Regions from separate parts of the Shewanella mesophila genome, predicted to be linked through region 3. Evidence: predicted binding sites of a transcription regulator. Region 3 holds the regulator's gene; each other region holds the start of a gene.

Region 1 (10,292 bases), 2.1 Mb from region 3:
TACTTAGTATACAGCTAACTCTATAGGTTACCTGCTTATGCATAATAATCTATACCTGAACGATAACTTGTTGTGCTATTAGAGGCGAATACGCTTTCTTCTGCTGATATTTCATCCATATCAGAGCCCAAACTGTGCCCATGACCATGATTGCCTTCAGACTCTCCCTGCTGATGATTACTTCCCTCTTGTGAAACATGACTATCACTGAGCTGCATACCTTGCTCTGCTAACAACTCTCGCAAACGGGGGATCGCCTGTTCAACAAGATCTTTGGTTTGATGCTGCATGACTTGAAATTGAACCTGAGTTTGATCGCCCTGCACCTGAATTCGCACCATCATATGGCCAAGCTCAGGTGGATCAAGACGAATTTCGGCATGTTGCACGCCTTGTTTTACCATGGTCAACAGCTGCTGTTGCATAACAGGGGAAAACTTCTGAATCATCTCTTGTATATGTTGGGCAGGCTCGCCATTAGGCTTTATGGAAACTTGGTATTGCGCTGGCGTTTCAGTTCTAATATTGGTCGCAACATTCATCCCTTGATTTGTAGGCTTAGGGTCACTCAATTGGGTTCCTATCGCATCGATACCATCTGCGTCAGCGGCCATAGTAACCGAAAGCTTAGCACTATTAAGATCAACGCCATTAGTCACTGTGTTTGCTTGCGCGGCTTGAGCAGTTTTCCCAGTTTGAGCAAGACTCTGCTCTGGCGATAACGCTGATTTCACAGCCAAATCACTGTTAACATCGCCAAGAATAGCTTTACCTTCAGTCGATGTTCCAAGCACAGATGCGGGATCTCGAGCCTTACTTATTGGCAATACCGGATCACTTGTCACTTTCTCTGCAGCCAAAGGCTTATCAGTAACCGAAGCGTTGATGGCTAAATTGAGATCAATTTGCTCTCTGCCTTTTTCAACTCCAGGAGCCTTCGCATCAAGCTCACTAATCAGCTTATTTGCTTGCTCGATAAGAGATTTCAGCTCTGTAGGCATAGATTTTTGATCGAATCCTTGCAGCGCAAACTTATCTACTTCGACCAACAATGCTTGTAGCATTTGCGGTGGAAGCTCAATCAGTTGGTCCTTGTCTAACCCTGTCTGCTTGACAAGGCTATCAAGTTGAGTTGGTGTTAGCTGATCAATTAAATTTTTATTCGGGAATCTGTTGGTCTCATCATCAAGTGGAACGTCTTCAAGTGGAACGTCATCAGATAGCGATATGCCATCGGTCTCATCGGGCAGCGTGATCTTGATTAAGCCAACTTTGTCACTCGCATACTGTTGTGAAGCGGCCTGCCCTAAATCCTCTTGATCAACTTCAAATTCTGGCTCGATTAGCTCAGCATTGGCCAGCGGCAATTGTCCGCCGTCGGCGGCAACAGACTCATCTTCGGCAAACTGTGCTGCAAGATTTATTTGCGCCAAAACATTGGAAACATCATCACTCTCTTCCTGAGCGTCATCTACTGGTTCATTAGAAATGACATCAAGCTTATCGAGATCACTGCCAGCTTTCTCGTTCGTACTAACTGATCGTTTGGGAGAAGATGCCTCAGCCAAGGCTAAAGAAAAGTCTTTATTTTCAGAGGAGTTAGAATCCGACTTATTTGACTGCACCATTTGCTTTTCGGTACTAGCCTCGACTGTAGGTAACAGTACAGTATTCATTTGTGGCATAAATCCTCCAACACTCAACATGATAATCAATCGATATAATCATGCTCTCAGCGTCAATAATTCGCTATTGCAATAGTCTAGATTCAGAAATAAAAGCAAATAAAGTGCCAACTATGTTGTTAACATGATACTCAAAGAAGATCGCAACAGTGCGACAAGCTGCACCTCAAGGCTAGACTGAAACGATCATCTTCGCTTTCTAAAGAACTGCTGTGAAGCAAACTCGTCTGTTAGCTTCTGCTCCTGTTTTAATTCGACTAATTGACGTTTTACTGCTTTTTTTTCCAGTAGCAATTCCACTGCTTTACGCTTTTGTTGTTTGCCTTGCCAATACTGCTGTCCTTTCAAACGTTGCTTATCAGACTCAGCGACGGCAAACAGTTGCTTAGTAATTGCCTCATCGATTTGACGGATGAACTGATGAAATTGATGATAATTACTGGCGCTAATCACATGACCCTGTTGCTGCTCCATCTGTTTCATGTAATCAAGGCGATATTGCTGCAATGCGGTAAGTTGATCTTGGCATTTCTTGTGGATGAGCTGTGCGGACTTGAGCTGCAGAGCCGCCTGCTCTTCAGCCTCTAAGGCTAACTTAAGCACTGTATCTAATGGGTCATGCTTTGCCATTCAATCCTCTACACTCTCTTTGAAAAAACGAAAATGATACTATGAAGTTGATTATACCTGACACTGAGCACTCAATTGACCGAGCATCTGCGCGCTAGAGTCAAAACTAATGGCATCTTTCATCGTTTGACGTAAAAATGCATTCATTGCCGGTTGTAACCTGATTGCGTTATCGATTCGCGGATCGCTGCCTTGGGTATAAGCACCGATTGAGATGAGATCGCGATTCTGCTGATAAAGAGAATACATCTGCTTGACGCGCCGAGTCGCTTCTAGGTGTGCTTCAGATATCACCATAGGTGCCACACGACTAATAGATGCCTCGACATCTATAGCTGGATAATGACCTGAGTCGGCCAACGTCCGAGACAGCACGATATGACCATCTAAAATGGCTCGAGCGGCATCGGCTATCGGATCTTGTAGATCATCACCTTCGGTTAATACCGTATAAAAGGCAGTAATTGAGCCTTGGCCAGCCCCACCGTTACCAGCTCGTTCAACTAACTTGGGTAGCTTGGCAAACACCGAAGGCGGATAACCTTTGGTAGCAGGAGGTTCTCCCACCGCCAATGCAATTTCACGCTGCGCCTGAGCATAGCGTGTCAAACTATCCATCAGCAGCAGGACGTTGTAACCCAAATCGCGAAAATATTCAGCGATACGAGTGGATGTCTCACAGGCTCGAAGACGCATTAACGGTGACGTATCAGCAGGCGCGGCAACAACAACAGAACGAGCACGCCCCTCTTCACCTAAAATTTCTTCGATAAACTCTTTCACTTCTCGGCCACGCTCACCCACCAGTCCGACCACGATAACATCGGCTGTGGTGCCACGAGTCATCATTCCCAGCAGCACACTTTTACCGACACCAGAGCCCGCAAACAAGCCCATACGCTGACCTTTACCAACGGTCAGCATGGCATTAATAGCGCGAACCCCAACATCCAATGGTTCCGTGATCGCTCGCCTTGCAAGCGGGTTTATCATCGCGGCATGGCGCGGCGCCTTCTGATCGGTATGAAGTTGTCCAAGTCCATCTAGTGGTACGCCGTTACCATCAAGCACTCTACCAAGCAAACCTAAACCGACATTCAGCCCTGTTTGCTCCCCTAATGGCGTAACACGAGCGCCAGGCATGACACCTCTTAGCTCTTCAATCGGCATAAGATAGAGCAGCTCATCATCAAACCCAACGACTTCGGCAATCAAATCACCAGCCATGGTGGCAATGCTACATAAACTGCCTACAGGAGCTCGACATCCAGTCGCTTCAAGCGTTAGGCCAACCACACGCACCAGCTGCCCACTGGCATCAGGTATAAAGGGATGAACTTTCTGGGTATGCTGCTTAAGCTTACTCAGCAGTTGGTGTTGTCGGCTCTGCATCTTGCGGACCTTCGGCATCGGATGACATATCTTCGCTAGGCTCATCGCCAGCAAGGGATGGGTTCTCTATAGGATCGGTATTAGCAGGATCGGACTCGGATGCCAGCGCTTCTGTTTGCTTAGCCTTGCTTGACTGCTGCGCCAACTCCTGTTGCTGCTGTATTTTTTGCTGTTCGAGGTGATTGTCGCTTTGAACTAAGTTTTCAAAAACCGCTTTGATTCGAGTTTCTAACCCCATATCAACCCTACTACGAGTATTGTTGATGATACATTCGCCAGGATTAATCGAAGGGTCTGATTCCAACTCCCAACGATTTTTTTGTAATTGCTGGGCATCATACAAGTGTTCAACAATCAGCAAATCATCAGGATGCAGTCGTACATGCACACCCTGCTCTTTCAATGGCAGGGCATCGATGCCCTGACGAAGCGCCGCCAAAATATGTTCAGGATGAGTTTTAAGCTCGTGACCAATAACCGCTTTAGCTAAGGTCATACTTAGGTTTAGTAGTGATTGTTCTATTTCGGTGTCGACAAGTGCAAGTGGGGCAACCAATTGTTGCATTAGTAATTCAAACTGCTTCACACTTTGCTGAGCATCAAGTAATCCTTGTTGATAACCTTGCTCTTTTCCTTGAGCATAGCCCTCTTCGTGCCCTTGCTCTAACCCCGTAAGTCGCCCTTTTTCTAGCCCCTCTTGATAGCCTTGCTGCTGACCTTGCTCAAATCCCTCGGCCTCGGCTTCGGCTCTAATAGCCTCGATCTCAGCTAACGTAGGTGGCAAGATCTGTTGTTCAACTTCGGTGACTTCTCTTTGGGGCACAGTACGACCAAACATATTCTGCTTTGGCGATTCATCAACCACAGTTACATCGGGAAGCTGCCAATGGCTAAAGTCAGCATTTTGCGAGTCGCTCGGTGTATGGTCGTCCGCTGGTTTACCCATTATAAGAACTCATCTCCACCGCTACCGCCGAGGATAATTTCACCCGCATCACTTAAGCGTCTAGCAATCGATAAAATCTCTTTCTGAGCCACTTCCACTTCACTGATGCGAATTGGCCCCATGGCTTCTAAATCATCTTTAAGCAGCTCTGCTGCACGCTTAGACATATTGCGCAGGATCTTCTCTTTGAGTTGTTCATCTGCGCCTTTAAGTGCCTTCATTAATACATCTTGTTGGACTTCACGCAGTAAGGTTTGAATTCCCATATCATCGACATCTACCAGATTTTCAAACACAAACATCAAGTCTTGGATCTGCTGCGCCATCTCTTCATCAGATTCGCGCATGGTCTCCATTAGCTGACTCTCAACACCGGTATCGAGATAGTTCATGATGCTCGCAGCGGCTTTTAAGCCGCCCATTTTGGCAGCTTGTGCACCACCTTGGCCTGCGAACTGTTTCTCCATGATATCATTTAGCTCTTGCAATGCAGCTGGCTGCACCTCTTCAAGATTTGCGATACGCATCATCAAATCTAAGCGGGTGTTTTCTGGCGCTTGAGCAAAGATCTCTGCAGCTTGATCGGGTTCTAAATATGACAATACGATCGTTTGGATCTGCGGATGCTCATTTTGAATAATGGTCGCCACTTGCCTTGCGTCCATCCATTTAAGCGACTCGAGACCTTTAGCCCCGCCGCCCATAATGATCTGCTCGATAAGATTGCCGGCTTTATCTTCGCCAAGTGCTGCTGTCAGGGCCTTTCTGACAAACTCTTCACTATTGAAACCAATCGAAGAATACTTTTGTACCTCTTCGAGGAACAGCTTGTGCACACCAATGACTTTACTTTGACCAAAGTCCTTCATCGCAGCCATTGACATACCGACCTTTTGAACTTGCTTAGGCTCGAGATGCTTTAATATTGAGGCCGCATCGGCTTCACTCAGACTAAGGAGCAAAATAGCGGTCTTCTCGATGCCCGTTAAGTCATCGACATTAAATTCACTTGAAGCGCCAGCGGCGGCTACCTTCTTATCATCACTCATTGTCTTGTAACCACCCTTTAACTACCTGTGTTGACAATTCAGGCTCATTGGCAACCAATGCGCGTATAGCCTTAATCATATCATCATCTTTATGTAGATCGGGGATCAAAATAGAGCCATCGTCAGCATAACTGTACTCCGCATCGGGACGATTTAACATGCCCAGAGTATCTGCTGCATACTGATCTTCAATTTCTGCTAGTTCACCGCCTAAAGAGGGTTCATCAGGCATATTGTTGGCATCAGGATAAATGAGTCGCTTGAGCATTGGGCGTACAACAAAGATGATTAACGCCAATATAATAATGCCACCCATGACTAATTTGATTGCGCGCCAGAACCAAGGTTCCTCCCACATTTCAATGGCAGGGGCTTCCTCTACCAGTTGATCCATAAATGGCACGGTAACCACCTCAATCATGTCACCTCTCTGAGTATTAAAACCAACCGCGCCCTCAAGTAAACGTCTGATATTTGTCAGCTCTTGCTCGGTTCTGGCAACCCGAGAAACTTGACCGTCATCCCCCGCAGCGCCTGTCTTAAAGTCGACTGCGACAGAGACACTAACGCGTCTTACCACACCAATTTGCTGGCGTGTATGGCTAATCGTCGTATCGAGTTCGTAGTTGCGCGTCGCCTCTTTGTGGCTCGAGCCTGGATTAGTTGTCGACTCTTGCGCATCCGTCGCATTTTGAGGAATATTCGCTTCCATTGGCGGTTGGTTACTTAAGGCTCCTGGAATTCCGCCTGTTGATGACCCTGTAGAATTATTCTCTACCGTCATCTCACTGCGCACAGCGGGGAGATCGGGGTTGTAACGCTTAGCGGTTTGTTCAACGGCAGTAAAGTCCATATTTACATCGACTTGAGCGGTGAAATTCTCAGGCCCAAGAATTGGCATTAATATAGAATCTATCTTGTTGCGATATTCTGTTTCTTTCTGCTGAACAAGTTCGAGCTCACGTCGTGCTCTTGCCGATACTGCGTCTTGGCTGCCTGAATTGAGCAAACGTCCATTAGAATCGGTAACCGTAACCCGAGTCGGTTCCAAACCATGAACCGCAGAAGCTACGATATCAACAATCGAATCCACCTCTTCTTGCCCGAGTCCGCTACGACGAGTATTAACCACGACGGTTGCACTTGGCTTAGAGCGATTTCTCGCAAATACATTTTCTTTAGGAATGGCTAAGATAACTTTAGCGCGACTAACACTGTTGAGCTCTTCAATGGTTCTGGCTAAGTTTTGCTCTTGGCTATGTTTAAGGCGAGCTTGCTCCATCCTCTGACTCACGCCAAAACCGCTGTCTTGAGAAAGGTAATCACTTTGAGCGGCGGTATTGTCCACACCAGCTCTGCTTAGCATCATTTTGACTTGTTGATATTGATCTTCTGGCACCTTTAATACATCAACATCAATTTGATATTTAACTTTATTTTTATCTAAAACATCCAGTACCTGCACCATCTCGTCGGTACTCATCTTCCCGAGAGGACGGTATTCTGGTTCTTGGGCCCATAACATAACAAACACGGCCAATGCCAAGCAGATGGCTAACGCTAAGATCATAGTGACCTGGCGTAGCATGTCGACGCCGCCAAAAGCACCGCCACTTGGCTTATGCTCTTCTTGGACTCCACCGGCTAACATATCACCTGTCGAGTTTGTTCCCACTACCATATCTGTGCTCACTATAGATACCTGCTGTTTTGAGTCGTCATATTATATTGATCATTAAAGAGAGACATTACTAAGAACCAAGCCTATTAAACAGGCATGCTCATGATCTCTTTATAAGCTTCTACCAGTTTGTTTCGTACCTGCACGGTTGCTTCAAACGCGACACTGGATTTCTCTCGAGCGATCACGGTATCAGACAGGGTCACTCGGGTGTCCCCCATATCGAGGCGGCTTTGTAATGAAGACGAGTTGGCTTGAAGAGAGTTAACACTGCCAACGGCTTGAGAAAGCAGATCTCCAAAATCGCTGCCACTGGTATTGGCTACTTGTTGACTAATGCCAGAAGTAATTGCCCCAGGCTTAATTTCGCCTGAAAGCGATTGCATCTCTTGTAATAGTGAATTGGCACTTATCTGCATATTAACCTCGCACTCGCCGTTAATTTGACGAAAAATCAATGTTACTTAGGTCTATGCAATATTTTTGCCAAACTGAATTTGTGACAAAATTTTGTATTAGAAAGGAAACGAAAATAAGGTGAGATACCAAGTAAATCACCTTATTTTAATATGAATCTAGCGTCGTTTACGCGGGGATTTGGATACCAGCATCTCTCATTCTCGCCATCTTATACCTGAGGGTTCGAGCACTGATCCCTAGCTTTTCAGCAACCAACTTTCGACTGCCTTTACATTGAGACAATGTTTCTAAAATAATGACATGTTCCTGCGCTTTTAATTCATCCCCAAGCCCTTCTGGCTCGCTCAGCTTGTCGGCAGTAGCATTTAAAAATGCTGGATCTATCACCACATCTTGGGTATCGATAATAATATCGTTTGCTGTAATTAGCTCACCAGACTGTAAAATCATCGCCCGCTGAACCACATTATCTAATTCACGCACATTACCAGGCCATCGATAGGCAAGTAATCGCCGACTAGCAGCCTCATCAAGCTCAGGGGCTTGAGCAAGCCCAGCTTGCTTGGCATGCCTCAGCACTAGATGCCGCGCCAAAGGCAATATATCGGCAGGCCTTTGATGAAGCGCGGGCCATGTTAATGGGAATACATTGATACGATAATAGAGGTCTTCGCGAAACTCTCCCTTATCAGCATAGGCTTTTAGATCTCGGTTTGAGGTGGCTAACACTCTCACATCGAGCTTGATCGTTTTTCGACCGCCTAACCTTTCAACTTCACGTTCTTGTAGTACGCGCAGTAGCTTAGCTTGTAACCCCAAATCCATTTCGGAAATCTCATCAAGCAGTAAGGTACCGCCTTGAGCTTGCTCAAACTTCCCTGGACACGCTTGGTACGCTCCGGTAAACGCCCCTTTCTCATATCCAAAAAGCGTTGCCTCAAGCATATTTTCAGGTATAGCTGCGCAGTTTATTGCAACAAAAGGACTATCACGACGGCTACTATGTTGATGTATATACCTAGCCAATACCTCTTTACCCGATCCACTCGGCCCTAAAATCATGACTGAAGCTTCAGAATTAGCCACCTTTTGTGCTAATGCCAATAATGCTAAACTTTTCTCATCGGCAACAACGGGCTGGTTCTCAACCAATTTCGGCTTAAGGTAACGAGATACTTGATTTAGCAATACCTCTGGAGCAAATGGTTTGGCAAGGTAGTCAACAGCGCCAAGTTTTATCGCGCTAACGGCATTATCTATTGTCGCAAACGCCGTCATTAATAAAATGGGCAGTTGGCTACAATGTTGTTGTAAATAATTGAGTAACCCTAAGCCACCAATACCCTCCATCTGCACATCGCTGATCACCATGTCAAAATGATGCGATTTTAGCGCCACTATAGCTTCTTCGGCAGACTCAACATCGACGCACTCATATTGAGCTAATAGTAAGGTATCCACCAATGCTTCTCTTAATGAAGCATCATCTTCTACCAGTAGGATTTTTGCTTCAGCCATGATCAAGCTCCTCATTGGACTTAGGAGTTATTGCAGGCAAGACAAATGATGCAATGCAGCCTTGTCCTTTTATACAATTTAATTGCAGGCGCCCGTGATGATTGGCAACCACTGTCTGCACCACTGCCAAACCTAAACCCGTACCTTGTGCTTTGGTGGTAAAGAAGGGTTCCAACACTTGCTCCTGCATCGATTTATCTAGCCCTTTACCATTATCGATAACTTCAAATTTTATTTGCTCCTCAACATCGACGGCTTTAATAATGATGTGGCTTGCTCCAGCCTCGACACTGTTCATCACCAGATTATTAATTGCTGAACTTAACGCCGATCGATTAGCCATAAAAGCTAATGTTGAGCCAACCTCTAACTGCAGCTGACACCCTTTACGCTGTGCGATTGGCTCACAATTAGCGATCACGGCATCAATAACATCATGCATAGTCGTGATATCCGTCAGTTCCTGCTGCTTTCCTTTCGCCATCAGCAACATATCATCCACTTGCTGAGAAAGTTCATTAAGTCGATCAATAAGCTTCGATTGGAAACGCTGCCTCGCATCCAACCCTAATTTGGGGCTGCCTAGATTAGAAGCATAGAGCAATGCGGCTGACAGTGGCGTTCTGACTTGATGCGCGAGGCTCGCCACCATTTTGCCTAAAGCTGAAAGACGCTGCAGATGAGACAAGTTTTTTTGTAGTAAGCGGGTTTCGGTGAGATCCGTCAATACGATCAGCTGACCTGGTTCTGGTGCCAATGGCGTAATCGCTAACTTTACCCGGCGACCATTTTTGAGCGACACTTCATGACCATCGTCATGTTGCGGCGAAAATGCTCGGGTGATTATTTGTAGCCAGCGCATACCAATTAACGGATGACCAAGGAGTTGAACTGCAACTGGATTAGCTTCAGTAACAAAGCCATCTCCATTAATAATGACAACGCCAGATGGCATTGCCTGCAGTATATGT
Region 2 (10,292 bases), 2.1 Mb from region 3:
GGTATTCAAATCTTTCTGCGCTGCCGCTATACCACTCAATGCAATGTTAAATGACATAATTCACCTCATTAAATATCAATTTTTCGTCTTGGACCTTATGCCCTAACTCTCTGCTTCATCTATGTTTCAGAAACGGCAAGTACATCACCTAACTTAATACCGCCAATGCCTCTAAGGTTCAAAATTGCCCCCGTACTAGCCGTTCCTAAAGACACGCTAGTGACATGCGCATAAGTTGAAACAGCCAAATCTTGACTTTCACCATCGACCAGTCCACTCGCTTTAATCGAGTAATTACCACTGGTCACAGGTTCACCATTTTTATCTAGGCCATCCCAAGCGACATCAATATTGCCACCTGCGCTGCCATCAATCGTAAAGGTTTTAACCAGCTGTCCTTTCTCATCTTCGATACGAACAGTAATTTTTTCAATTGCTTCTGGCGTACTAACAATCCCTTTCAACGTTGGGTCTTCAGCAGATATATGCCCAGTATCCGATGGGATCAATACCTTCTGTCCTACCAATCCAGATGCCTGCAGCGCTTGGCTTGATGTCATCACCGTATTGAGATTAACAATCTCTTCATTCAACTTGGTAATACCATCAACCGTCGAAAATGAAGCCATTTGTGCAATCATCTGATCATTGTCCACAGGCTTAAACGGGTCTTGCATCGACAACTGTTGACTGAGCAAAGAGAAAAAGTCTTCTTGGGTTAACTCCTGACTTTTTGCTTCTGGAATATTGGACTCTTGGGGTAAACGAATACCGTCAAGAAACGGGTTTCCGGTTGTTTCCGTTTGCGACGAAGTTTGAGTACTCGTCGACTGCGGCGCAATCGACTGACCACTTTGCGCTTGAGCGCTGAGTGGAGATTGACTGCTTAAAGGATTAATGAGGCTCACTGCTTACCTCCTAGGAATTGCCAATACGTAATGTTTGCTGCAGCATAGATTTTGCCGCCTCAGCAACTTGTACGTTCATTTGATAAGAGCGTGATGCCGAGATCATATTTGCCATCTCTTCCATCACATTTACATTCGGTTTATAGATATAGCCATCGGCATCCGCTAACGGATGATCCGGAGAGTATTCCTTCTGTAATGGTTTATCACTTTCCACAATCCCTGAGACTTTTACGCCCTGAGAGGTTTGTTGCTGATGAGACGCTTTGGCCATCTCGGCTTCGAATACAGGATGACGCGCACGATAAGTCTGATCGATACTGCTCGAAACGGAATCAGCGTTTGCAATATTACTCGCGGTTGTATTCAACCGAATTGACTGAGCCGACATGCCTGAGCCTGCTACATCAAAGATATTAAATAAGCTCATAATTAATTTCCTTTAAGTGCCTTTTTTAGACCAGAAAACTTACTGTCTAAAAAACCGAGTGACATCTGATATTCCAGCGCATTTTGCATAAACTCAGACTGCTCTTGCTGTATATCTACCGTATTACCATCACCTGTATCGGGCTGGTTCGGCACTCTATAACTAATGTGTTGTTGACTAAGAGCTGCCAAATCAAAGTGTTTTTCATTACTGCGACTCATAGCCAGTCCACTTTGAGTGGTTCGTGCCGCCTGCAATGCCTTATCAAAATCGAGATCTTTAGCTTTGTAATGAGGAGTATCGGCATTGGCAATATTGGAGGAGATAACTTGAGCACGCGCCGAGCGTATCCCCAAAGTATACTGATGCACCCCCAGTGCCTTATCAAAACTAATCGCCATAAAATTGCCTCCTCATACAGATGCAATAATCAAAGCAATAGTCGTGCCAAATAAAGTTGGTAAGCGCTAATTAGATTAACAATGAAGCAGGCATAAAAAATGCCAGCCTTGGCTGACATTATTATTACTGTAATTTCAAACGTAAAGATGACTAGGTACGCTTTTGATAGTAGATCCCAGGATTACAACGGACCATATCAAACTCTTCCGTCAACCCTGCGATAGACTCTGATGCACCTAAAAAAAGGATTCCCTTAGGATTTAATGCGGCAGCAAATTGCCGCAAGATTTTAGCCTTTGCCTCTGGGGCAAAATAGATCAGTACATTACGACAGAAGATTATGTCGAATTTACCGAGCAAGGTATAACTATCTAATAAATTATGCGCTCTAAAATTGACTAAACGTTTAACGTTCGCCTTTATCGTCATGGAACTCGTACCTGAAGACTCAAAAAACTGACGCTTACGCTCATCCGACAACCCTCTACCTAGCGCCAAATTATCGTACTCAGCATTTTTGCAACGCTCCAACATAGATGGTGATAGATCTGTCGCTAAAATTGACGCACTTCCAGGCAATGCTCCAGGTTTACGTTGTTGATATTCTAATATGGTCATCGCCAGAGAATAAGGTTCTTGGCCTGAAGAGCAGGCTGCTGACCAGATTTTTAACGGGCGTCCCAAGCGAGAGTATTCGGGCAATAAACTATTAGCAAGCAATTCAAAAGGGTAGCGGTCACGGAACCATAACGTTTCGTTAGTGGTCATCGCATCGATCACCTCAGCCCGTAACTGACGCTCGGCGGGCTTCATAGAATGCTTAACCACTTCTGACAACGATGGTAGGTTATGTTTCCCCATCAAGGGCGCTAAGCGACTACGTACTAAATATTGCTTATTATCGCCCAACACTATACCGCTGTGTTGTTCCAGAAATAATCTAAATTGGTTGTACTCAGCTTCTGCAAGTGATTTATTCGGCACCTTGATATCCCAATATCAAAAAAGAAAACAGGCTACAACATACACTATAGCAAGCTTTAAACAGCTCAGCGTTATACATGAGCCTTCTAGTTGAAACAAGTATAAACTTATCAAATTTAGGCGCTTGCAATACTTACGCTCAAATAAAAAGCCAACTCCAATTACAAACTCAAATGCTTATTCACCGCAGCGGCTAACTCATCGGGATTAAACTTCGCAATAAAGTCATTCGCGCCAACTTTCTCGACCATTGCCTGATTAAACACGCCACTTAACGAGGTATGCAAAACCACTTTGATGTCTTTCAATTTAGGATTATTGCGGATCTCTGCAGTTAGCGTATAACCATCCATCTCTGGCATCTCGATATCAGAGATGATCAAAGGGATCTCTATGGCAACATTATCCATCTCAGCCGCAACACTCACTAACTTATCCAATGCCTCCCGGCCATCTTTGGCGGTATCGATCTGTAAGTTGAGTGACTCCAATGCTCTGACAATTTGCTTCCTCGCTACAGCTGAATCATCAATCACCATAATATGATAATGACGCTCCCGATCTATGGTGAGTTTTTCGTCGACTTCATGACTGATCTGAGTTTTAACAGGTGAAATTTCATCGAGGATCTTCTCTACATCCAAAATTTCAACCAATTCCCCCTCGATCTCTGTCACCGCAGTAAGATAGGAATAGCGTCCAGCCCCCTGTGGTGGTGGCAAAATAGCTTCCCAGTTCATATTAATGATCCGCTCAACAGACTTAACTAGAAAGCCCTGAACACTGCGATTATATTCGGAGATAATAATAAAGCAATCTGACGTATCTTCGATTGGACGCCCGCCCGTTGCCGCGCTTAAATCGATCACTGAAATGGTTTGCCCGCGAATATGAGCAACACCTCGAACGACAGAGTTTAACTTAGGTAAAGCCGTCAATGGAGGGCATTGAAGCACCTCTTTAACCTTAAATACGTTGATCCCAAACCGCTGGCGACCATTTAACTTAAATAACAACAACTCTAAGCGGTTTTGTCCTACAAGTTGGGTTCTTTTATTAACTGAATCAAGAATACTCGACATAATGCCTTTGCCCTGTTGTCGGGTGAATGCGAAGCCACCTCATGTTTATCATGAGTATAGGCATACTAATTGCTTTATCTAACTATATGACAACCAGACCTTAATTTTGTCAAATTTATGACTCTAATTTTCATAATAAATGTCAAAATTTTCGGCCACAAACAGAAGTATAGGTGCAATCTGGCAGTTCAAGCTAGTCTATTCAATATGAAAAACAAAATTTGGTATTTTTTAGCCGCTGTAGTCTGTTCTAACCCTGTCTTGGGGTCGGAAACTGCAACTGTGCCCTCTTTAACGACAATTTCAAACTTAGCGATAGATGTGATTCAGTCAAAAATAACGGTACCAAATAATGCTAAAGTAGAGATCAGTCCACAAAGCCTAGACACTCGTTTATCACCGCCAGCTTGCAGTTCTGAGATTAAAGCGGAAATCGCTAGCGATAGAGAAGTTGGGCGTAACAACACGGTTAAAATAAGTTGTGAAACACCTAGTCTGCAATATCCTTGGCAAATATTTATCTCTGTTCGTGTTGATATTCTTTACCCCGTAGTTGTAGCGACTCAGACCTTAGGTCCAGGTGATATCATCGCCACAGATCAAGTAAAGATTGAGTATATTGACCAAACCAACCTACGTGGACAGCAATTTGATCAGCTAGCTCAGGTGACGGGCACCAGAGTTAAACGCAGAATTGCCTCCAACCAACCTATTTTTAATAATAACCTTTGTTTTGTTTGCAAAGGCGATATGGTGTCAATCTTTGCTCGCTCTGCAAGTTTTGAGATAAAGACTATAGGTGAAGCCTTAACTGACGGCAATTTAGGTGACCGAATACAAGTAAAGAACAGTAAATCCCATAAAACAATAGAGGCTGCAGTGATCAACATAGGTGAAGTAGAAGTTAGAATGTAAATTAGATAAACTCATAACAGTAAAAATTTGCCCAAAGTTGGACAAAATTGACTAAAGCTATAAAAGTAAGTGCCGATACACAAGTATGTTGATCTCATTTTAAAAAGTTGGAACCCACAATGGCTATTAATATAAAGCAAGTAAATACAGGCACTAATAACCGAATCGCAACACCGTCGGCCAGCACATCATCGCAAAGTGCGAGTACTTCTTCGCAGGCGAAAGCCCCCGCTCAAAGCGTAAAAAGTGATTCAGTGTCAATTACATCTCAGGCTCAGCAATTGCAAAGCGTACAAGCAAAGCTAAGTAATATACCTGAAATTGACCTCAAAAAAGTTGAAGAAATCAAAACTGCTATTGCCGAAGGTCGATATAAAGTTGACGCAGATAAGCTAGCGAGTAATATTGCGCAATTTGAAAATGAACTGCAGGACTTGAATTAACCTTTTATGGATTCGATAACCGATATAGTCACCAATCAACATAAGCTATTAAGCAGCTTAAAAGCGATTATTGAAGCAGAAAAAGCGGCACTGATTGCTCAAAACGCTGATCAATTATTAGCGCTAGCTAATGATAAAGCAAAGTTGTTAGATGAGATCAAATCTGGTGATGAGATGTTATCGTTACATCCTGAAAACGCGATGCTCAAAAGTGATGAGATACTACTTAAACTTGTTAACCTCACAAAGCAAACGTTAGATGAGTGCAAACAGTTAAATGCACAAAATGAGACATTGATTGAACATAGTATGGCAAGCATCAACCGATTCTCGCAAGCACTCCAAGCCAGCAGAAACGCCTCTAGCCTCACCTATGACGGCAAAGGAAGAACCTCTACCATATCAACACTTGGTAATGACTTAAAAGCGTAAAACTACGTAGTAGAACTACGTTTATCCGTAACGACTCAAAAATAGGTAACGTCTTTGACTTTTTGAGGTCGATTCTGTTGTTGATATAGCGCCCAAACTTGAGAGAAATCTAATTCTAACTCTGTCACATAATGATCTCCCGCGGGATAACTCTTAATGACTTTCGCTCCACGAATCACCCCACTTACCGACGCTTGAATATTGTCATCAGATAACATCCAATCTCGTACTTGGCTTGATGCATTAAGTTGCTGACCATACACTTGCTCAGCCAATTCTCGATATGCGGCAATTTTAGACGCTTGCATTGCCATTAACACTCGCTGTGATTGTTCTTTCGCGGGTTGAGTATCCAGCGGGGCATAACCGATAGCAGTTAATGTTGGAAACGATTCTGGACTTTCTGTTTCCCACTGAATATATCTATCTTGAGAGGCACAGCCTGCCAATATCAATACCATTGCAATAACCATGTTCTTCATTGTACTTCTCCGCCTATCTTTATTTTGCCTTGTCCCGCAGATTGATTACGAAATAATAAACCATCTTGCGACACCACAGCATCTGACATGCTTAAATAACCTGGTAAATCTGACACGCCGACGCTAGCAGAAGCGACGGATACCACTCGATTGTTGGTTACATTAACAATACGGCTATTAATTAATACCGCGTCTACAGACGGGCTCATGGTAGTGACCAGTACATGCTCTACTGGTAGATCTGAAGGCAATTGTCGCCAATCTCGTGTCAGTAAAAAATCACCTTTGTCTGTAACTCTGACGTTATCACCAACATTAAGATCGATTAGATTAAATTGATGATCATGCAGAGCAGCAATTAACCCTTGCTGAATTTGTAGACCTAAACTGTTAGTTACCATCAGCGTCTCTATTAACACTGGCGTTGCAACCAATAAAGGTTGTTTTGGTGTTAATTGATCATTTTGCCTCACCAGTTCATTAGCCAGTTGCTGAGTTAAGTGTATTACCGCCGAAGTAGACGGCAAATGATTGCCGCTAACCAAAGCTTGCGAATCACGGTCGTCGGTGGTCGAGCACGCGCCTAACATCAACATAACCGAAGTTAAAAGTACTTTCCGCATAATAATTCCTAAATAATATAAATATTAACGTCATTCCTACGGGCCATTTAACTAAAAGAGATTCGAGAGGAATTGCAATCTTAACGTCAAAATTAGGCTCACAGTAAAGAGTACTGCAATTTTCAAGCCGTTACTTATAAAGATAATCTACTATTGATGTCATCCCATCGGCAAAACAACGAAATACTTTAATGCAATACCTTAATGCCATGCAGTAGGCATAATATTTGCTTCAACACATCATTAGTTCACTTTTGTCATATAAATGTCGCTAGTCCTATTTTTATGACATATCCATGAATTTAGGAAGCTCTTATGCAAAGAAAAAGAACACCCTATAACAACAGAGATGAAAATTTTTTTTGGCGCAGTGGCGTTGCTTCTATCAACCTTGGTCATCAGACATTCGATAAATTACATAGAATAAATTTACCGATTGAAAACCCGAAAATTTCATCAGCAGGTTCTTGTTTTGCACAGCATGTTGGGCGTTGGCTTAATAAAGAAGGTTATTTATTTAATCAAAGCACAATTGAAACTAATCAAGTTTCAAGTTTTGCTTTCGGCAACATATACACCCCGCGATGCTTTCTTCAGTGGTTTGATATTATTGATGAGAATAAAGGTTTTGATATTGCTTGCGCTATTAATAATGAAAACAACCGCTACTATGACCTCTTAAGACCTAGTGTTTATCCCTCTGGTTTCAATACAAAAGATGAGTTAGTTAAGGCGAGAATGTTAGCCGCAAAAGAGATGTATCAAACCCTTAAAAATACAGACTTGCTTATTTTTACACTTGGTTTAACAGAGTCTTGGAAAGATCAAAACAATATTTTCTATCCTAGTTGTCCAGGTGTCATATCTGGACAATTTAACGAGGAAGCACATCAATTTCATAACTTTTCATATGATGAAATTTGCTCAGATTTAAAACAACTAGAATCACGGCTTACATCAATCAATTCGCACATCAAAGTTATACTAACCGTATCCCCTGTGCCACTGACGGCAACAATGACCAACAAGCACGTACTAGTCGCAAATCAACACTCTAAATCACTACTGCGCACTGCTGCCAGCTACATTTGTGATAACTATGACAATTTCGAATATTTCCCCTCCTTCGAACTCATTACCGTTTCTACAGATAGCGATTTTAGGTTTGAAACGAATCGAAGAACTGTTACTCCCGAGGCCGTAAACTATGTAATGGAACACTTTAGAATGGTGCTAGATAACACTAACAATATGACTTCAAACTCCAATCAGAATAAGCTTTCAAATGTTAAGCACAGAACAGCAGATACTGAAGAAGTTGTATGCGACGAAGAACTCATCGAGTCCGCAGCCAAGCTGACAAAACAATCACTAGACAATCCAAGATGCGATCTTACCCTATTTGGTGACAGCCATATGGGTAAATTATCAACAGCACTTGACAGAATGAATATTACACACTGTGGCGGTATGGTGATGAATGGCTCAGGTTTCTCTCAAAAGAAATTTGCGCTGTGTGACACCGAATACTTTGTTCCTCTAGAGAATGCCATATCGAGAAAGTTATGGTCAGTAATATTTAACAACTTAAATAGTCATGAACAAAAACGCCCCCCTCTAACTTCAACTATTATTACAAACTTAGGGCTACAAACTCATCAAAATATATCTAGATTTACAACATGGATACAAAATTCTTACCCACAAGGAATAGCGGAAATAACACTTAAAGAGTTCGTTGATTACTTTAATGACGATCTCACAGAACAGCTTTCCATCTTACTTAAGCTTCACGAAAATGGTCACAAAGTCATCGTGATATCAGATCCACCATTTAGTCAGTATTTTGAAGAATCTAAAAACATGAAAAATATCATTTATGCCTATTTTAATGCGATGGAATATATATGGACTGAATTTGGCGTTACCTTCTTCAATGCAGCACGAGCATTCGATGAAGAAGTAACAGATCCAGAAAATTATCTATCGACTATAGAATACGCAGACCAGCAACAAGATTGGATTCACGGTAATGACAAATATTATTCTTGGCTAGCAAAAAAACTGTTAACGCTCATAAACCAGTCGAACAAAGCGTAAACACTATTCAGTAAGAGGTAACGTCAGAGTATCTGTCATTACACTAATTGAGTTCACTAGGCACATTTATTGCTTATTCACTGTAATAACAGAGTTTAGGTTCAATTATCGGCATTAAATAGTCATCATTTTGGCACTACCGGTAGAGCTTAAGGCAAGAGTATCAACCAGAGAACGAGTAATGAAAAAAATTAATTTATTGATTTTCCTTGTTTCCTTAATCCATTTAAATGCTTTCGCACAATGGATAGAAACGTCTGGAGAAGCAAAAATTATCAATGGCAATGTTACTCAAGCTAGAGAAGATGCCATACAGCAAGCGCTAAGTTATGTAACACTTAAGTCTGGAGGCAACTTTAGCAGTGAGCAACAAGTACAAAATGGCCTGCTGGCTAAAGATAACTTTACAATCACGCAATTGACACATGCGTCACAGGTCGAGCTATTGAGTGAGCAAATCGATCAACAAATACTTACAGTCAATCTTCGTGTCGATGTGTTAAATACCTCAGAACAGCAGTGTCAAACTGAAAACCTAAAAGCAGCAATATTAGTTACTCAGGCACAAATTAACGACAGAGCTCAATTAAGATACGGCAACATTGGTAACTTTCAAAAAGAACTTTCTCAGCGACTGGGAAATATTATACGTCAGCACGGCAAAGCCAGTTTCCCAAATATCCATGCGGATGAGCGCTTAGACATAACCCAGTCATTAGTTGATATACGCGGTTATCGCCTGCCGAGCTGGTTAAGTGAAATCACCGATAGCCAATATGTACTATTACCCGAAATCATAGACATCTCAACCAGCCCAGCGGCAAGCAGCTTACTCGGTTTATGGGATAGCTCACCAGAAAGGCAGTTTCAAATTCGCTTGTCTCTCTACCATGGCATTAGTGGAGAGCAAATTTGGAGTGAATCCTATAACTCACCTGCTCAATGGGAATTTGAAAAACAAGAAACTGTATCATCCCAAAGTAATCGCTTTTGGGATTCAAGCTATGGCAAGAATATTGACACTGTGTTAACTCAAGCAAGTGTAGATATCGATAAAGTGCTCAGTTGTCGGCCTCTACTTGGACAGATAGTCTCCCGGCAGCACAATCGAGTCATTATTAATCTCGGCCGTAACAATGGCATAAAAGTAGGTGATAGTTTCCAGTTGGTACTCCAACAAAACATGCCAGATAGACTTGAGAACATGCGAGCGGTGGCAAGTAAAAGCAGCGCAACAATCACCATAGACCAAGTCACACAAGAGAGTGCAACAGCAATACTCGAAGGTGCCAATGCAGCGCTGAATATTCAAATTAATGATATCGCGATAAAAATATAGACGGATTTAGAACACTATTTAAGCAACTAAATCTAAAGCCTTTTCATCGAGATGAAAAACAGTATAATCACTGACGTCTCCCTATAGCTCAACAGGATAGAGCAGTCGCCTCCTAAGCGATCGATCGGGGTTCGAGTCCCTGTGGGGAGACC
Region 3 (10,292 bases):
CCATGACTCAACTCAACTTGTTCACCGTTCATCATCAAGACTAATGGCACTAGCTGATTATTTTGCTGGTATTGGGTTCGGTAGATGAACATGTCTTGCGTAAAAACATCATGAACTTCATCGATAAAGCCGACGGGTAGTTTTTTAGCGGCTTCAAAAGAAGGTGGCAATTCTTTCAAATCATTAAAAGCTTGTATGGTTGTGCCTATTGCCAAAGGGGACTGGGCACCTGCTTGAAAAGCACTAATGGCGCTAGGCGCCATCTGCACTAATGTACGGCGATTAAGCTCATCTTCAACCCAGTTGAGCAAAGATAGGCTTAATAGATATAAAATAGCACCTACTAATAACGCGATAGCACTGAAATACAATGTCATTTTTCGCGTCAAGCTGCTGGCGCTTTTTTGGCCCTTGGAGTGGTTATTCTGGTGCATTAGGCTCTGATTCAAGTTTGAACCCCACTTTAGGTACTGTGGTGATCATAGGAAACTCAAAGGGTTTATCCACTTGATTTCGTAACTGATACATATGACTTCTCAGGCTGTCGGCACTTGGGGTTTGTTCGCCCCAGAGCAACTGTATCAGTTCTTCCCGTTTGACTATATTTGGCGCCCGGTTCATTAGCAGCTGCAATATCTGATAGCAGGTTGGGGTGAGCACCAGCTTTTGTCCGTTACGATAGGCACTGTGCTCTGCGGTATTTAACTCTAGCGAACCGTAACGCAAAACGCCTTTGGCAACATTGCCCCGATGACGTTTGATTAGGGCCCTTAGGCGAGCAGCGAGTTCATCTAAATCGAACGGTTTAGGGAGATAATTATCGGCACCAGAGCTAAAGCCTTTGAGTAAGTCTTGTTTAGTGTCGAGAGCGGTGAGCATCAGGATTGGAGTGGTGCATCCTTGGTTACGCAAGTTTTCAGCGACAGTTAATCCGTCCATTTTAGGTAGCATTAGATCTAAGATGATGGCATCGAAGTTGTTGTCACTGGCGAGTTGGTAGCCATGTTCACCATTGGTGGCAAAGTCGACTATAGCCCCCAGTGATTCAAGGAAATCGGCTAATATCCCGGCCACATCAGGATTATCTTCAACTATCAGGATTTGTGCATTATGCATCGAACCATCTCCATTTGCATGGCAGTGAGTCTACATTAGTTTGAAAACTTGGTCTAAAGTTCAGGTTTACTCCCGCTCTAGACAGGTTTGTTAGTGCAACAAAAACAGCGTTGCCAAACCAAGAAAAGCAAATAATCCAATAACATCGGTAACCGTAGTGAGCACCATACCGCCGGCTAGTGCGGGATCGATATTCAGTTTCTTTAATAACAAGGGTATACAGGCACCAGCTAATCCCGCGACCGTCATATTGATCAGCATTGCGCCGCCTATCAGGCCGCCAAGGGCGATATCTCCTTTCCATAGCCACACAGCAGCAAAAACCAATATCGACCAAAGCAGCCCGTTGAGAAAGCCAATAGCGAGCTCCTTACCGATCAGCCAGCGGGAGTTACTCTGGCCGATTTGGCCTAGGGCTATGCCGCGAATGACCAATGCTAAGGTCTGATTACCAGCCACTCCACCCATACTCGGTACGATAGTCATTAAAATCGCTATGGTGGCAAACTTCTCCAGGGTCCCTTCAAACATGTTACTGACCGATGCGGCGAGCAGTGCAGCGAATAGATTGATCGTAAGCCAGAGCGAGCGTCTAAATGTACTCTTTAGCACGGGACCGAAGGTATCTGTGTCATCATCCATACCAGCCATACCCATCATTGAGTGTTCGGCATCTTCACGGATCACGTCAACCACATCATCGATAGTAATACGGCCTAGCAATCGATTAGTCTGTTCTTCCACTACGGGGGCGGACACCCAGTCGTGCCGCTCGAACAGCTGAGCGACTTCGCTGTCATCCATGGCTACAGGTATGCCTTCGAGATCGTCATTCATGATATCTCGCACCGATGCATTGGGATCGCAGGTGAGTAGATCTGCAATTCTTACCCCGCCAAGAAGGCTATCATGTTTATCGACCACATATAGGGTATCTGTGGCCTCAGGCAGCTCACCGCGAATACGCAGATAACGAAGAATGACATCGATATTGACATCAGGCCTAAGGGTTACCGTATCGGTATTCATCAGACTTCCGGCGGTATCTTCGGGATAGGAGAGTGCTTGCTCGACACGAGATCTATCTTGTGAACTCATCGACTGAAGAACTTGATTAAATACACTGTCGGGTAAGCTACGCAGAATGTAGGCGAGATCATCGGTATCCATACCTTCGGCGGCCTTAGCGACACGCTCTGGGCTCATCTGGGTAATAAGATGATCTTTTAGTTCCTCACCGAGTTCATCTAAGATTTCGCCCGTATGGGCTTGATCGATAAGCTGCCACAATACTTGACGAGTACGTGGTGGCGATGACTCTAAGATAAAGGCGATGTCGGATGCCGCCATGTCCTGGAGCATATTGCGCACGTGGACAAACATACCGCTACTAAGGGCTTGAGTAAGCCGGTGCATCCGCTGATCTGTGGTTTCACTATCTAATACTTCAATCGGCATGGCTCCCCCGAGGAATCAAAATGACTAAATCAGCTTTTGGGTATGTAAGTTGATGATTATTATAGAACGGAGCGTGCTACTTATAGCGATAAAAAACGTTAGCGGCATCAACTAACGGTGGGCAGATTATACGGCTTCTTCGAATTTAGCGTCAATAAGCGCGCTGATGGCATCGAGTGCTGCTAACGCATCTTTACCCTCACTAGTGATCGTAATGGTTTTCCCCATACCAGTTTCAAGCATGAGTAAGCCTAACACACTTGCGGCAGAGGCTTGCTTATCTCCTTGAATCAAGGTGACTTGAGCATCAAACTTTGCCGCCAATACCGCCAGTTTGGTTGCCGCCCTTGCATGTAGGCCGAGTTTATTGCAGATGGTTAGCTGGCGCTCAAGCTTCATGTCGCTTCAACTCTCTGTGTCGCGCTTGAACCTTGTGTTTGCCCTTATTAAATAATTTAGCGAGCTGGTCGGTGACATAGACAGATCTATGTTGGCCTCCAGTGCAGCCAATAGCGATGGTGAGATAGCTGCGATTGTTACGCTCAAGATGAGGTAGCCAGGTCTCGATAAGATTCTCTATTTGCCAAATAAACTTATTCACTAAGGGTTGCTGACTTAAGAATTGCTGTACTGGCTCATCTAGGCCCGTTAGTGGCCTTAGCTCTTGTTCCCAGTGAGGATTAGGTAAGAAACGTACATCAAACATAAAATCGGCTTCAGTGGGCATCCCGTATTTAAAGCCAAATGATTCAAAGTTGATCACTAACTCTTTATCAATGGTGCCAAGTAAGATCTCTCTTACTCTGTCACTTAAGTCATAGATGTTGAGGCTGGAGGTATCGATATAATGATCGACTAACTTAGCGATCGGCTCGAGCATTCTCCCTTCAAGTCTAATCGCTTCCTTCAGGGAGACTTGAGCACGAGATAGCGGGTGTAACCTGCGGGTCTCGCTGTAGCGTTTAAGCAGCACTTCATCTGATGAGTTAAGAAAGAAGCTTAATAATTCGATATCTTTCGGAAGGTTAGCAAACTGCTTATCTAGCTGGATATCTTGGGTCGGCATATTGCGAACATCGACACTGATGGCGACCAGATCGTTGCTGCCTTTAAGCTGGGCTAACAGTGACTCCATCATCTGCAGTGGCAGATTGTCGACACAGTAGTATCCGAGATCTTCTAACACTCTTAGTGCTACTGACTTTCCCGATCCTGAGCGCCCGGATACTATGACTAACTTCATTGGGTGATCACCTGATAGAGCTCTGCTTCATCTTGAGTTTTCCTTAGTTGTTTCATGATAACTTTATCATTTAACTTCTCAGCCATAGCGGCTAGTGTACTAAGGTGTTGCTCGCATTGATCTGCGGGCACGAGTAACGCAAATAAGATATCGACGGGCTGGTTATCAATTGCATCAAATGCGATTGGTTCAGCACATTTTATCAGCACGGCGACGGGTTGATCTATGTTGGTTAGTCGCCCATGAGGAATCGCAATACCATTGCCTATACCTGTGCTGCCCATTTTCTCTCTCGCCAGAAGGCTTTCAAAGATCTCTTGAGAGGAAAGGGTGGGGTACTGGACAGCGGCTAAGTCGCTGATAAGTTCCAGTACCTTTTTCTTACTGCCCGGAGTGGCGCAGGTTGTGCACTCCGGCCGCAGGATGGTACTAAGTTCCATCGTTAATGTTTAGTTTGCTTCTCTTTGTGTTTAATGACCTGACGATCTAATTTATCGATCAGGGAGTCTATCGCGGCGTACATATCCGCGTGTTCCGATGTTGCGAAGACTTCTCCACCTCGGAGATGTAACTTTGCTTCAACTTTTTGCATCAATTTTTCGACATTTAATACAACGTGGACATTATTGATCTGATCGAAATGTCGTTCAAGCTTTGTGAATTTCTCTTCAACATAGTTCCGTAGAGATTGGGTTATCTCAATGTGGTGCCCTGTAAGGTTTATTTGCATAAATTCACTCCTCCGGTTTCCAGTTGTTGATTACAAACTTTTACGTTGGTTCGATGGCGGTATCAACATAGCCTCTCGATATTTAGCAATTGTCCGTCTTGCGACTTTAATGCCTTGTTCTGCCAAAAGTTGCGCCATTTTGCTGTCGCTTAACGGCTTCTTCTGGTTTTCTGCTGCGACGAGCTTTTTGATAAATGCTCGTATTGCAGTAGAAGAGCACTCTCCGCCATCGTCGGTTCCCACATGGCTAGAGAAGAAGTATTTTAGTTCAAAAATGCCTCTCGGGGTGTGCATATACTTTTGCGTTGTTACTCGAGAGATGGTCGACTCATGCATTTCAACGGCTTCAGCAATATCGTTTAACACCATCGGCTTCATCGCTTCTTCACCAAACTCAAAGAAGCCTTGTTGAAAATCAACAATACAGTTAGTGACTTTTAACAGGGTTTCGTTGCGACTCTCTAAACTTTTCAAGAACCATTTAGCTTCTTGTAGGTGACCTCTAATAAATTGTCCATCGGCCTGACTCTTAGTGCTGCGAGCCATTGCGGCATAATGCTGGTTTACATTAATCTTAGGCATACTATCGGGATTAAGCTCTACGACCCAACGACCTTTTTTCTTCGTCACGGTGACATCCGGGATAACATATTCGTCTCGGCTGGCAGTAATAGCCAAACCTGGACGTGGATTGAGAGTCTGTATCAGTGAGATAGCATCGCGTAAATCGTCTTCTTTTAACTTAGTTTTTCGCATCAATAGGCGAAAATCTCTACCAGCGATAAGATCTAGATGTTCGCTAATCAACATTCTTGCATTGGCAATATGAGGGGTATCATTACCGTATTGTGCTAGCTGAATAGTTAAACATTCGCTGAGATCTCGCGCTGCAACGCCAACAGGATCGAAATGTTGGACGCGCTTTAGTACCGCTTCTATTTCATCCAGTTCAATTTCTGGATCGCCCATGGCCTCAAGAATATCGTCGCAGGTTTGAGTGAGGTAACCGCGTTCGTCGATGGCATCGATAATTGCGGTAGCGATGGCTAAGTCGTTATCAGAAAAGGGAGTAAGATTTTTTTGCCACTCGAGGTGTTCATACAAGCCTTCACTAGTTTCCCCTTGAAAAGGCATATCATCGTCGCGCATTGCCCCCGAACTGGAGTTAGGTGACGCTGTGTATACCTCATCCCATGTAGTATCAACTGGGAGTTCATCGGGCATGGAATCTTGGGTGAGCGCGTCGGATGTTTCTAAGCCAGAATTATCTTCACTCGAGTCGACTTGTAGCTTGTTTTCATAGTCGACCTCGTAGGTTTCATTGTTATCATTGCGCTCTTCTCGAGCGCCGTTGTCGGCGCCCTCTTGCTCCTCATCTAACTCTAAAAGCGGGTTAGATTCTAATGCCTGCTGGATCTCTTGTTGCAGCTCCAATGACGACAATTGCAACAAACGAATTGCTTGCTGTAATTGGGGTGTCATGGTTAAATGCTGACCCATTTTGAGCTGAAGTGACGCTTTCATCGTACTGCTATTCCCTTGTTTCTAATTATAAAATGAGAAAGCTTTGTTGGTGGCCTTAAGTCGTTAAAGGCAAATATTAATTATGTACGGCAAGGTATTTAACCTATGCCGATCGCTTATAAGATTAACTATAGCTTGAATTGTTCACCTAAGTACACTGCTCGTACTTGCTGGTTGTCTAAGATTTCAGCAGGAGTTCCCTCGGCAATCAAATTGCCATGACTCACAATGTAAGCTTTCTCACAAACATCGAGAGTTTCGCGCACATTATGGTCGGTGATTAATACACCTAGTCCGCGATTTTTCAGCTGTTCGATGATCTTTTTGATGTCGATAACCGATATAGGATCGACGCCAGCGAAGGGCTCATCGAGCAAAATAAACTTAGGATTAGCGGCTAATGCTCTGGCGATTTCAACTCGGCGACGTTCGCCTCCCGATAGTGCCATGCCTTGACTGTCACGAATATGAGTGATGTGGAACTCTTCGAGTAGATGTTCTAATTGCTCTTCACGTTGATCGTTGCTGAGTTCTCTTCGTGTTTGCAGTACTGCCATGATGTTGTCACGTACCGAAAGCTTTCTAAAGATACTCGCTTCTTGTGGCAGATAGCCAATCCCTTTACGGGCTCGCAGATGCATAGGGTCTAAGGTGAGGTCGTCTTCATCGATAAAGATACGTCCTTTATCGCTCTGAACTAGACCCACAACCATATAAAACGTGGTAGTTTTTCCTGCTCCGTTGGGCCCTAGTAGCCCCACGATCTGTCCTGTTCTTACGGTCAAACTTACATCTTGAACAACGGCACGGCTTTTGTAACTTTTAGCTAAATTGACCGCTTTTAATGTCATATCTGTCATTGCTTTTCCTGCTGCTTAGGTTGCTCTTCAGCGGGAGTTTTCGGGACTTCTTGGTAATTCTCAGGTTGAATAATAGTGATCACTCGATCGTTACCCGTGCTTTCGGCAATCAGTTGCTGTTGCTCAATATTGTAACGGATCTGGTCACCCGTCACTTGGCTGCCTTCTTGTTCAAGAGTGGCATTACCTATCAGTATCAGAGTACGGCTCGATAGTTCGTAGCGGATCTCTTTGGCGCTGGCTGAAGCTGGCCGTCCATTTTCCATCACTTGGGTGTATGTTGCGGGATTTCCCGTCGCGACCAGGATTTTGCCATTGCTGTTTTCTTTGCTAAATGCACGTAACTCATCTGCTAGGATCTTTATTGAGCCTTGGGTTACTTCAACTGGGCCATTGAAGATAATCTGATTATTCTTAATATCGGCTTCTTGGCTAGCGGCAGAGATCTTAACCTCTTGCAGTAGATCATTGTCCTTGGCTGTGCTACCTAAGCTAACTAGGGTTAGCGCGCAAGCAAGAATAAGGTTATTTAGTTTCATATGTTCCTTCTACCTGACTAGTCAGTCGTACATTTTGTGCATTCAGGTCAGCATGCAAACCTTGGCCTGTGATCAGAAAATCTTTACCTGTAATTCGAATGGTGCGGTCTGAGGTCATGATCATAGTATTTAGATCGAGTTCCAGATAGCTTGTCTCAATGGTTTGGATCGGTTCTTCTGGGCTAATAGCATCAATGATAACATTATTTTCTAGGGTTACTCGTCCGCTATTTTTATCTAAGGTACCTTTGGTTGAGCGTAAGCGCCATTGAGCATCACCATTTGCAGGATAGACTAAGTAAATGGGATCTGAAAAATAGGTCATATCTCGGTCGGAATAATACTCCATATGGCTTGCCGATACGCGACTGTTGATATTGCCTTGCTCGTTATACTGCACGCTTTTTAAGTCGTTGACGATATAATCTGGACGCTCAGATGCATCGAAAATCTGGTCGTTAGCCCCACGTTTTGTCTGCACCTGCCAGTAGAGGATTAATGCCGCACCAAAAAACGCTAAAATCGCCAGCGTGACTCTATTCATATACTCATTCCGTGCGCTGACTCAAACTTATCTTGGCTGAGTAAAATAAGATCCGTTAGCTCTCTAAGTGCGCCGTGTCCACCTTTAATCGTGGTGACCATATCGGCGTGTTGTTGCACATAAGGATGGCCATCGGCGACACAGACGGATAAGCCGACTTGCTGCATCACTGGCAGATCAACCATGTCATCACCTATGTATGCGACTTGCTGTGGGGTGACTTGGTAGAGCTTTAGCAACTCTTGATAAGGCACCATTTTATCATCGACGCCTTGATAGATATGCGTAATGCCAAGGGCTGTCATACGGTCTTCAACAATGCGTGATTTACGCCCTGTGATAATCGCAACCGGAATATCACTTGTTAGCAAAGAGCGCACACCGTAGCCATCGCGAGTATGGAAGGTTTTAAGCTCATCGCCAGAATTGCTCATATACACTAGCCCGTCAGAAAAGACGCCGTCCACATCGCAGATAAGCAGTTTAATCTGTTTTGCTTTTTGCCAGATCGCATCAGCGATTGGGCCGTAAAAACCTTGATGAGCCATGATTAAATTACTCCTGCTTTGACCATATCCAGCATATTGAGTGCACCAATAGGTTGTTGATTAGTATCGGTAACAATCAGGCCATTTATCTCTTTCTCATCCATGATTTTAAGCGCCTCAGCGGCCAAGATACCATCACCGACAGTAACACAACCCTGGGTCATGACTTGGCTAATAGAGGTGGTTCTTAGGTTCACTTCTGCATCGATCACTCGGCGCAGATCGCCATCGGTAAAAATACCCACTAATCGACGGTTGTCGTCAATGACGGCCGTCATGCCCAAACCTTTTTTCGATATTTCATATAAGGCTTCGGTGATACTGATATCTTGTGATACTAGAGGTAGGTTTGCACCTGTGTGCATTACATCGCTAACTTTAAGTAGTAGTTTACGACCTAGGCTGCCACCTGGGTGCGACAAGGCAAAATCATCTTTAGTGAAGCCACGGGCTTGTAGTAGCGCAACGGCTAACGCATCCCCCATGACTAAGGTCGCTGTGGTGCTTGAAGTGGGAGCTAATCCAAGCGGGCAAGCCTCCTCTGGCACTTCGATACATAAGTGCACCACAGAGTGTTTGGCCATGTTCGAATGAGGTTTACCTGTTACAGCAATAATGGGTAAGCCCATACGCTTAATGACTGGCATTAAGGTTAATATCTCGCTGGACTCCCCAGAGTTTGAGATCGCAAGCACGATATCGTTTTCACTGAGTACACCTAAATCACCGTGACTTGCTTCACCTGGATGAACGAAGAAAGCTGGCGTGCCTGTACTGGCTAACGTGGCAGAGATCTTATTGCCGATATGGCCAGATTTCCCCATTCCCATGACAATTACTTTTCCTGTGCAGGAGAGGATGAGTTGGCACGCTTTAGCAAATTCGATTGAATCTACGTATTGATAAAGATTGTCCAACGCATTGCGCTCGATATCGATAACATTGCGTCCCCATTGACGTAATTGTTTTGCATTTACCATCTTGTTCTCTCTTTGTTGTCAGCTGGTGCTGAACGTGAAATTAGGATAGAAAAAGTACCGCTTGGTACGCAACAAAAGTCACTAATAACACCCCTCCATGCCAAGGTTTTAACTGGCGATCCTTGCCCGTTAGCAGAATGAGTATGGCTAAGGCGCTACTTGTCGCTAATACCATATAAAAGTCTCGAGTGCTGGCAGACGCATCCACCGATCCTGGTGCGATAAGCGCTGGCAGTGCCAGTACCGCTAAAATATTAAATAGGTTTGAACCAACAATATTGCCAATAGCAAGGTCGTCTTCCTTCTTTAAAACGCCAGCAACACAGGCGGCCAATTCGGGCAAACTGGTCCCTACGGCAATAATGGTTAGACCTATCACGAGATCGGAAAGGTGGTACGCCTTTGCAATACCAACGGCACCTTGCACCATCCAGTCTGCTGACAGCGGCAGCAATACAATACCAACGACAAGCCAGAGCATAGCTTTAGCGGTTGGCACCCCTTGGGGGATTTCGCTCTCGGCTTCCTCGACAAATGGGTCAGATTCTTTGTTCGTGACCGCATGCCAAATAAGATAGCCCATTAAAGAGAGAAACAGTGCCATTAATATTCCCCCTTCGATGCGAGTCAACTGACCATCGAATAGGAAATATCCAGCAAGTAGCGTTGCCCCAAGCATCATGGGGATTTCACGTTTTAGGGTTTGAGAGCTTACCGATATCGCACCCATGAGTGCAGTGATCCCTAAAA

The links. Region 3 encodes sigma-54, which starts transcription at its own class of promoters, with help from an activator protein. Its sites were predicted from a motif close to GTTGGCACGNNNNTNGNNT; they were not measured.
Region 1: a site for sigma-54 is predicted at 7,856-7,874, ahead of fliE (flagellar hook-basal body complex protein FliE). Genes of this name have one in related genera too.
Region 2: a site for sigma-54 is predicted at 6,916-6,934, ahead of K0I73_RS12665 (GSCFA domain-containing protein). Genes of this name have one in related genera too.

The regions. Positions count from the first base shown of each region.
Region 1 is NZ_CP080421.1:2,826,886-2,837,177, forward strand. Features, by position in the region: gene K0I73_RS12495 (flagellar hook-length control protein FliK) at 36-1,685, opposite strand; gene fliJ (flagellar export protein FliJ) at 1,872-2,315, opposite strand; gene fliI (flagellar protein export ATPase FliI) at 2,367-3,707, opposite strand; gene fliH (flagellar assembly protein FliH) at 3,676-4,656, opposite strand; gene fliG (flagellar motor switch protein FliG) at 4,653-5,702, opposite strand; gene fliF (flagellar basal-body MS-ring/collar protein FliF) at 5,695-7,383, opposite strand; gene fliE (flagellar hook-basal body complex protein FliE) at 7,470-7,802, opposite strand; gene K0I73_RS12530 (sigma-54-dependent transcriptional regulator) at 7,969-9,321, opposite strand; gene K0I73_RS12535 (sensor histidine kinase) at 9,314-10,292, opposite strand, start outside.
Region 2 is NZ_CP080421.1:2,852,832-2,863,123, forward strand. Features, by position in the region: gene flgE (flagellar hook protein FlgE) at 1-57, opposite strand, end outside; gene flgD (flagellar hook assembly protein FlgD) at 120-908, opposite strand; gene flgC (flagellar basal body rod protein FlgC) at 919-1,338, opposite strand; gene flgB (flagellar basal body rod protein FlgB) at 1,341-1,739, opposite strand; gene K0I73_RS12630 (CheR family methyltransferase) at 1,891-2,730, opposite strand; gene K0I73_RS12635 (chemotaxis protein CheV) at 2,886-3,806, opposite strand; gene flgA (flagellar basal body P-ring formation chaperone FlgA) at 4,014-4,721, shown strand; gene flgM (flagellar biosynthesis anti-sigma factor FlgM) at 4,841-5,164, shown strand; gene K0I73_RS12650 (flagella synthesis protein FlgN) at 5,171-5,596, shown strand; gene K0I73_RS12655 (LPP20 family lipoprotein) at 5,632-6,078, opposite strand; gene K0I73_RS12660 (FlgO family outer membrane protein) at 6,075-6,701, opposite strand; gene K0I73_RS12665 (GSCFA domain-containing protein) at 7,017-8,801, shown strand; gene K0I73_RS12670 (flagellar assembly protein FlgT) at 8,983-10,140, shown strand; tRNA gene K0I73_RS12675 (tRNA-Arg) at 10,218-10,292, shown strand, end outside.
Region 3 is NZ_CP080421.1:610,695-620,986, forward strand. Features, by position in the region: gene K0I73_RS02720 (sensor histidine kinase) at 1-377, opposite strand, end outside; gene K0I73_RS02725 (response regulator transcription factor) at 421-1,116, opposite strand; gene mgtE (magnesium transporter) at 1,207-2,574, opposite strand; gene K0I73_RS02735 (HPr family phosphocarrier protein) at 2,701-2,973, opposite strand; gene rapZ (RNase adapter RapZ) at 2,963-3,817, opposite strand; gene ptsN (PTS IIA-like nitrogen regulatory protein PtsN) at 3,814-4,257, opposite strand; gene hpf (ribosome hibernation promoting factor) at 4,260-4,547, opposite strand; gene K0I73_RS02755 (RNA polymerase factor sigma-54) at 4,578-6,071, opposite strand; gene lptB (LPS export ABC transporter ATP-binding protein) at 6,200-6,931, opposite strand; gene lptA (lipopolysaccharide transport periplasmic protein LptA) at 6,928-7,470, opposite strand; gene lptC (LPS export ABC transporter periplasmic protein LptC) at 7,457-8,014, opposite strand; gene kdsC (3-deoxy-manno-octulosonate-8-phosphatase KdsC) at 8,011-8,562, opposite strand; gene K0I73_RS02780 (KpsF/GutQ family sugar-phosphate isomerase) at 8,565-9,542, opposite strand; gene K0I73_RS02785 (calcium/sodium antiporter) at 9,583-10,292, opposite strand, start outside.